2 regions of the Petroclostridium xylanilyticum genome follow, and region 1 is predicted to be linked to the other one. Evidence: riboswitches for the same ligand, from Rfam matches in the RefSeq annotation. Region 1 holds a riboswitch; the other holds the start of a gene.

The links. Region 1 has a riboswitch for cyclic di-AMP ahead of CIB29_RS02775 (peptidoglycan-binding domain-containing protein). Riboswitches for the same ligand answer to the same signal wherever they lie in the genome.
Region 2: it holds a riboswitch for cyclic di-AMP, as region 1 does, so the genes downstream of both, CIB29_RS14670 (peptidoglycan-binding protein) here and CIB29_RS02775 (peptidoglycan-binding domain-containing protein) in region 1, are expected to answer to the same signal.

What each region holds. Positions count from the first base shown of each region.
Region 1 is NZ_NPML01000004.1:169,111-173,540, forward strand. It holds rRNA gene CIB29_RS02760 (23S ribosomal RNA) at 1-1,783, shown strand, start outside; rRNA gene rrf (5S ribosomal RNA) at 2,052-2,168, shown strand; cyclic di-AMP (ydaO/yuaA leader) riboswitch at 2,437-2,576, shown strand; gene CIB29_RS02775 (peptidoglycan-binding domain-containing protein) at 2,585-3,406, shown strand; gene CIB29_RS02780 (alpha/beta-type small acid-soluble spore protein) at 3,456-3,656, opposite strand; gene CIB29_RS02785 (DUF2225 domain-containing protein) at 3,744-4,430, opposite strand, start outside.
Region 2 is NZ_NPML01000019.1:541,278-545,707, forward strand. It holds gene CIB29_RS14660 (RNA-guided endonuclease InsQ/TnpB family protein) at 1-615, opposite strand, end outside; gene CIB29_RS14665 (MerR family DNA-binding transcriptional regulator) at 599-985, opposite strand; cyclic di-AMP (ydaO/yuaA leader) riboswitch at 1,573-1,710, shown strand; gene CIB29_RS14670 (peptidoglycan-binding protein) at 1,721-2,599, shown strand; gene CIB29_RS14675 (ribonuclease M5) at 2,742-3,341, opposite strand; gene CIB29_RS14680 (phosphopentomutase) at 3,396-4,430, opposite strand, start outside.

The sequences.
Region 1 (4,430 bases):
AAGGATGTGGAGTTGCTAAAACAACCAGGATGTTGGCTTAGAAGCAGCCATTCATTCAAAGAGTGCGTAATAGCTCACTGGTCGAGTGATTCTGCGCCGAAAATGTAACGGGGCTAAAACCTATACCGAAGCTTTGGATACGCAAGTATGGTAGGGGAGCTTTCTATGGTAGGCAGAAGCATGACCGAAAGGACATGTGGACGAGATAGAAGTGAGAATGCCGGAATGAGTAGCGAGAATTATGTGAGAATCATAATCGTCGAAAGCCTAAGGTTTCTTGAGGAAGGTTCGTCCGCTCAAGGTAAGTCGGGAGCTAAGGCGAGGCCGGAAGGCGTAGTCGATGCACATACGGTTGAAATTCCGTAACCACCGAAGCCGAAAAGTATGCAAGGGACGCAGGAAGATAGTCTGACCACACCGTTGGTAGAGTGTGGCGAAAGGGAGCGAAAACAAGTAGCGAAGCAGATGAATCTACACTGACAAGAAAAGCTTGCATATTGGTGAGGTGCCCGTACCGCAAACCGACACAGGTAGGTGAGGAGAGAATCCTAAGACGAACGGGAGAAGCGTTGTTAAGGAACTCGGCAAATTGACCCCGTAACTTCGGGAGAAGGGGTGCCTGGGAGACCAGGCCGCAGAGAATAGGCCCAAGCGACTGTTTAGCAAAAACACAGGTCTCTGCTAAGTCGAAAGACGACGTATAGGGGCTGACGCCTGCCCGGTGCTGGAAGGTTAAGGGGAAAGGTTAGCGAAGAGCGAAGCTTTGAACTTAAGCCCCAGTAAACGGCGGCCGTAACTATAACGGTCCTAAGGTAGCGAAATTCCTTGTCAGGTAAGTTCTGACCCGCACGAATGGCGTAACGACTTGGGCACTGTCTCAACAGCGCGCCCGGCGAAATTGTAGTACCAGTGAAGATGCTGGTTACCCGCGACTAGACGGAAAGACCCCATGGAGCTTTACTGCAGCCTGATATTGGATTTTGGTATTTCATGTACAGGATAGGTGGGAGACTAAGAAATATGCACGCCAGTGTATATGGAGTCGACGTTGGGATACCACTCTTGAGATACCGAAATTCTAACCAGTACCCGTAAGCCGGGTATGGGACACTGTCAGGTGGGCAGTTTGACTGGGGCGGTCGCCTCCTAAAAGGTAACGGAGGCGCTCAAAGGTTAGCTCAGCGCGGTCGGAAATCGCGCAAAGAGTGTAAACGCAAAAGCTAGCCTAACTGCGAGACGGACAGGTCGAGCAGTAACGAAAGTTGGAGTTAGTGATCCGGCGGTAAGAGAGTGGAATTGCCGTCGCTCAACGGATAAAAGCTACCCTGGGGATAACAGGCTTATCTCCCCCAAGAGTCCACATCGACGGGGAGGTTTGGCACCTCGATGTCGGCTCATCGCATCCTGGAGCTGAAGTAGGTTCCAAGGGTTGGGCTGTTCGCCCATTAAAGCGGTACGCGAGCTGGGTTCAGAACGTCGTGAGACAGTTCGGTCCCTATCTGTCGCGGGCGCAGGAAATTTGAAGGGAGCTGTCCTTAGTACGAGAGGACCGGGATGGACGCACCACTGGTGCACCAGTTGTACTGCCAAGTGCACAGCTGGGTAGCTAAGTGCGGCAGGGATAAACGCTGAAGGCATCTAAGCGTGAAGCCCCCCCTAAGATAAGATTTCCCATAGCAAAAGCTAGTAAGGTCCCATGAAGACTACATGGTAGATAGGTCAAAGGTGTAAGTGCAGTAATGCACTCAGCTGATTGATACTAATAGACCGAGGGCTTGACCAAGAAAGCAATTAACAATGAATAATTATTAAGGACGAGGTTAATTGCGGGAAAGAATATATGAAGAAGGTTTTTGCAAAAACCTCATGTCAAAGCATTGTTTAATTTTGAAGGTACATGAAACAGTTCACAGTTCATGGTTCACAGTTCACAGTAGAAAGGTGAATGGGGAACATGCTGGTGAACAAGAAAGAGTACCTGAGGCAATTAAAAGAGCAGGTTAAGAATTCAAACCGTGACCTGTGAACGAAAAATCAACACAGTTGAATTATCCGGTGACAATGACATGGAGGACACACCCGTTCCCATTCCGAACACGGTAGTTAAGCTCCATCGTGCCGATGATACTTGGAGGGGGACCTCCCGGGAAAGTAGGTCGTTGCCGGAACTGATCAAAAAGACATATCCAATTGGGTATGTCTTTTTTTGGTTTTTATTTATGATGCGACTTGCCCCAATGTAACATATTAAGTGTATTATATATAGATATATTTACGTATTAGATATGTCTATCTTTGCAGAAAAATTTAATAATTATGTAATAATATTTAATAATTTTGTAATATATTAAGTAAACCTGAGCAATAATGACTTAATGCATTATAATAGCAGCTAATTTAAATATATAAAATTAGACCTATACAAAATATTATGGTAAACTAAAATTGCTGAATCTTTATTAATAAATAAAGAACGGGGGAACAAACATATTGGGGTGAAGCCAATTATTAGGCAGGGTGTTGTCTCCTTTTACCTAACCCGTCAACTAACCTCGTAAGCAAACAAAAGGAAAGGATGTTATTTATGAATATTAAAAAAGCAGTAATTTTAGGAACTGTAGGTTTAATGATTTCAGTCGGAAGTATTACATATGCTGCTCCAGTATCTGCACAAACAGTTACGAATAATGCAGTAATCATGAAAGTAGGGTCAAGTGGGAAAGCAGTAACGGATCTACAGCTTAAATTGAAACAACTGGGATATTTTAATGTTGATGTGACGGGATATTATGGTTCTATAACTAAAGCTTCGGTTATAAGATTTCAAAGAGATAACGGTTTAATAGTTGATGGGATTGCAGGGCCCCAGACTATGTCAGCACTTAATAGAAAGGTTTCAAATAAAAATGAAGTTTCCCGAAGTAAAGTATCTTCACAAACTCTTTTAGTACCATGGTTTTCAGAGGCAGAAAATATTTTTCCAAGAGGTGCAGTTGCAACTGTAACAGATGTTGACACAGGTTTAAGTTTTAAAGTTAAAAGGGTTGCTGGATACAATCATGCAGATGTTGAGACACTTACCCAAAAAGATACAGAAATCTTAAAGAAGATATATGGCGGTAATTGGAGTTGGGAAAGAAGGGCAATTATTGTAAATGTAAATGGAAGAGAGATGGCCGCTTCAATAGCAGCGATGCCACATGCCGGAAGAGATGATCAGCCTTTTGGTAAAATAGTGGATAATAGAAGCGGAGGGTATGGCAGAGGGGCAAATTTAGATGGTGTTAAAAATAATAATATGTCAGGGGTTGTAGATATACACTTCTATAAAAGCAAAACTCATGGAACCGACCGGGTTGATGAACGGCACCAGCAAATGGTTTTAAAGGCTGCACAAAGTAAATAAAAGTAGTCGTAATTTATTTACGACTACTTTTATTAATATTACATCATTATTATTTGCCAGCCATGCCCTGTTCAACTTGTTGAATCATTTTCTTAACCATCTGTCCGCCAACAGAACCAGCCTGTCTGGCTGTTAAGTCACCGTTATAACCCTGCTTCAAGCTAACGCCAACTTCACTGGCAGCTTCCATTTTAAATCTGTCTAATGCTGCTCTAGCTTCAGGAACTAATTTTTTATTAGTATTAGGCATCGATATCACCTCCATTAATATAGTTTCCTATAAAAAGAAACTTTATTAATGTATATTATGGTAATTTAGTAATATTTATGTACATATCTATTTACCCCAGTTAAAAAATCCACTCAAAAGACTTTGTTTTTTTCCAGTATTGATGATTTCTTTACTTTGTCTTTGTTCACTTATCTCTTCTTTTTTCTTTTCTTCGGATATTAAATGTTTTTGTTCACGGGCCATATCCTTAATTTTATTTTTTGCCGTTCGGTTACAAAGCACCCTACTATACCATAATAAAGCGTTGGAATTATCATCTAATCTTCTGTACAATTCCCCTATAAGATAAGTTAGACTAGCTTCATCCATTCCCGCTATAGGGAAACGTTCTTTTTCAAAAGCATCTATAAATCCCTGGAGCGCCTGGTAAAGGAATTTTTTTTCATTTTCTAAATCTTTTTTCAATCTGTTTAACCAGCCAAGCTTAAGGCATATAAGTGCTCTTTCACTGGTTTTTGCATTTTTGACAATCGCATTAAGCAGCACAAGTTTATAGCGCTCAATAGCAACATCTACGTCATATACGGGACCATAATTTTTTGGCTTCCATTTGGAACATATTTTTTCACGTATCGCTTTAATTTGCTGGACAGAAACACTATGAAATTGAGAGGAAATAGCAGCATAGCCACATTGTATACATACCCATGCATCATAAAGCATTGGGTTTGGACCCTTATAATAAACCATAAAATCGCTATCCCGGGATAGTATCCTTACGCTTGATGATCT
Region 2 (4,430 bases), on a different contig from region 1:
TCCATCTGAATACTTTTGGTTGTTGGTAGGTTTATAATCAATACTTACGGTTATAAACCAATTAAAACCATCAAATTTTATTCTTGGATTATAAAATTTTTCCGCTGTTTGTAATTCGATTCTATTTTCAGATAGTTTAATCCATCCTATCTTTTCAAGTTTTACTTTATCACCTTTAAATTTTAAATGTCCTAAATCTTCTCTGTGATAAAACCCTTGTTGTACATCTTTTTTGCTTTTAAATTTTGGATGTCCTTCTAAATCATAAACTGTCAATTGTCTACCTTGTCTTAATGCTTTTTTCTTAGTTTTTTCAGAATAATGTTTATTTTCTATTCTGAAAAAGTTTTTATAAGCTATGCATAAATCCTTTATTGCTTGTTTTGGTATTTGTGCTGAAACTTCATTTAACCAATTATATTCAGGATTTTTCTTTAGTTGTGTTAGTTCCTTTCTTAACTCTTCATCGTTTATAAACTTGCCACCGTTTTTAAAATTTTCTAATTGCTTAGATAAAGCCCAATTATAAGCCCATCGTGCTACATCTGCACATTTCTTTAATAAAGTCTTTTGTTTATTGTTAGGTAATAATTGTACTCTAATTGTCTTTATCATCTTCGGTCAACTCCTCAATCATTTTACGTGCTTTGTTTGCTCTTTTACCTTGAAGTTTACAAGAAAATACAGTTATTATTTGCACTAAATCTTCAACAAGTTCTTGTTGTTCAGTTTTTTCTGTACTATCTATTACTTCAATTTCACATCCATACAGATTAGATATATATTCCACCAATTCAAAACCAAATCTTAACAATCTATCTTTTTTAATATTTAATACTTGTTTTAATTGGTCATGCGAATAATATCTATATCCATTAGCACCTGTATGATGTGGAATAAGTAATCCTTTTTTGTCCCAGTTTCTTAATGTTTGAGGAGTTTTTCCAACTAATTTAGAAAACTCATGTATAGTATAATACTTCACATTAACCACCTCTAATTGTATTAGACTATACTAAATTATAAATGTCAACATTAATTTATGACTTTTTATAACTTTTTATTAACTGTTGTCAACCTCCTTTGGTTTAATGGGAAGTTTTGCATTCTAACATATCAACATTATATCACATATTCACACTAAATATATTTCTGCAAAAAACTATTTATAAAAATATTAAAATATTATTATATGGTTCACAGTAGTAAACGATTTAATAGCTTTTACTGTGAACCGTGAACTGTGAACCGTGAACTTATTTACTTGATCTGCCATGTAAAATCATTATCAGTAAATATATAGATACTTTTTATGAACTTCTATCGATATAGTATCAGTTTAATGCGGTTTATATACTAGCTATATGCTCTTCTCTATTTCAAATTATTACGAAATTATTACAAAAACATTACGGAATTTATTGGAATCTACTATTATTACGTAATAAATCTGTAAAATCTATTGAGTGCTCAATATATATTAAGAAATTCACCTCCTACGCTTATTATTATGTCAACTTTATTTTTGACGCGTTCCCTATCTATACACTATAATACTAGCAATGTAAAAGTTAGCACACATGGCTGAATCCCTTATATAGGGGTACGGAGGAACCAATAATCAGGGGTGAATCTACGCTTTTGCGTGGTAGGTATACCTTCTTTACCAAACCCGTCAGCTAACTCCGGAAGCAAATTTACTACGGAAGGAGTGTGTTTTATGAAATTTTCATTAAAATTGACAGCATGTACTTTTGCAATAGCAGCAGGGATAATATTATCTTCCTCCGCTACCTTTGCTGCAACTCTTTTAAAAACCGGGTCACAAGGTAGCGAAGTATCAAAACTGCAGCAGGCATTAAAAAACGAGGGTTATTATTCTTATCATGTAACAGGCTACTATGGTTCTATTACCCAAAATGCCGTAATGTCGTTCCAAAAAGCAAATGGACTTATAACAGATGGAATTGCAGGACCTCAAACTTTAGCACAACTATATAATATCGTTTTAAAAATAGGCAGCTCCGGCAATGAAGTAACCCAACTGCAACAAACCCTTAGATCCAAAGGGTACTTTAACGGACCTGTAACAGGGTACTACGGTTCTATTACCCAAAATGCTGTTATTGTTTTTCAGCGTGACCACGGATTGACTGTAGACGGTATTGCAGGACCTCAAACCCTTGGTAAACTATATGGCAAAAATACTGCATCAACTAATAATCGTAATATGTCAGAAGATATATACTGGCTTGCCAGAATCATTCAGGCCGAAGCAGGCGGAGAATCTTATAAGGGTAAAGTAGCAGTAGGGAATGTTGTTATGAACAGGGTAAAATCATCCCTTTTTCCTAATACGGTAAAAGGAGTTATCTTTGAATACTATAAGGGTATCCCTATGTTTAGCCCTGTTGCAGACGGTACCATTTATAACACACCAAGCCAGGAAAGTATTGATGCGGCCTATGCTGCTTATAACGGCGAAAAACCGGTAGGCAACGCAACTTATTTCTTTAATCCTGATAAAGCTGCCGGCTCATGGATTGTAAAAAATAAAACCTATGTTGGCCGAATCGGCGGACATGCTTTCTACGCATAATGCATTTCATGCATTATGCAGATTGAGATTAAGATTGAGATTAAGCATTTTTACTGCTTAATCTCAATCTTAATCTTTTTTATTGCCTGCATTTCTCCATGATATACACAAATTGAGTATAGTTTTGATTTTGGTCTTAGTCTCAATCTCTATCTAAATCTTTTATAACTTTCTTATATTGTGCATAGTTATATAATTTATTAAGCACATCCACCAGGGCATTGGTAGAAATTCTAGAAGGCAGGCTTAACCTGTCAGTCAACTTTTTCCTTAATTCGCAGCTATTTGTTTTACCTATTAATCCATCATCATAAAGGTCCACCTTGGTAATCCTCCTGCCTTCAGGAGTAATTTCATCTTCATCTTCCACAACACAGCCTGCATTCTTTAATGCTTCCCGGATAAGCATGCTTTTTACGCCTTCGACGCCCAGCAGTCCTTCTTTTCCCGGAATAGTCTTTCTTTTCTCTATACCTTTTATTTCCGGAATGTAGGCGTGTTTTACATATTGGGCCGGTATACATTGTTTTATATAATTTCTAATCATAAAACCTGCACGGTCAGAATCAGTAAGAACGACAATCCCTGTTTTTTCTGCAAGCTTTTTAATAAGTTCCATCTTGCTTCTGTCCTTGAATATGCTGAAACCGTTGGTAGTAATAATGGTTGCATCTACTATCTGCCCTAGCTTTATTTTGTCATAAGTTCCTTCAACAATAATGGCTTCTTTTATTTTAATCATATTTTAATGGAGGATAAATATCTCCCCACTCCTCACTCCCCACTATTTTTACCACTAATTTTTGATTGCATTTAGAAAGCTTGTTGCTCCAAAATCATGCCGGATATTAAATACCTCCGCAATGGTCGCTGCCATATCTGAAAAAGTCTTTCGTGTCCCTATATTAACTCCTGCTTTTATACTTTTCCCATATAATAATACAGGTACATATTCCCTGGAATGGTCGGTGCTTTCGGTAGTTGGATCGCAGCCGTGGTCTGCAGTAATGATTAAAAGATCCGTATCTTTCATCACCTGCATGATTTCCGGCAACCGGTTATCTACCGATTCCAATGCTTCTTTATATCCTTCCGCATTGTTCCTGTGGCCGTACACCATATCAAAATCTACAAGATTGGTAAAAATAAGTCCTCTGTTGTCTTCTTTTATTAACCGCAGTGTTTGGTCTATTCCATCCATATTATCTGATGTATGCACAGCATAGGTAATACCTTTGCCTGCAAAAATATCTTCAATTTTACCTACTGCCATTACATCATAGCCTGCTTCCTTCAGTTTATCCAGTATAGTTGTCCCGGTAGGCTCAAGTGAGAAATCCTTTCTATTTTTGGTCCTTGTAAAATTACCCGGTTCTCCCACAAAGGGCCTCGCAATAACCCTGCCTACCGCATGTGGTCCTTTTAATATTTTCCTTGCTATTTCACATATTTTATAAAGCCTATCCACCGGTATAACTTCTTCATGAGCTGCAATTTGAAATACACTGTCTGCAGAAGTGTATACAATAGGGTACCCGGTCTGCATGTGTTTTTCTCCCAGCTCTTTTATAATCTCGGTACCTGAAGCCGGATAATTACCCAGTATCTCTGTTTCTATCTGCTTTTTAAATTCGTTTATAACTTCCGGCGGGAAGCCTTGAGGATATATGGGAAATTCCTGTTCCAGCCTTATGCCGGAGATTTCCCAGTGCCCGGTTGTTGTATCCTTACCCTTTGAAAGCTCTGCCATCCTGCCAAAACTGCCTTTGATGTCCTTAGGTACCGGCAAATAGTCTATACCTTCTATCTTCCCCATTCCCAATTCACACAT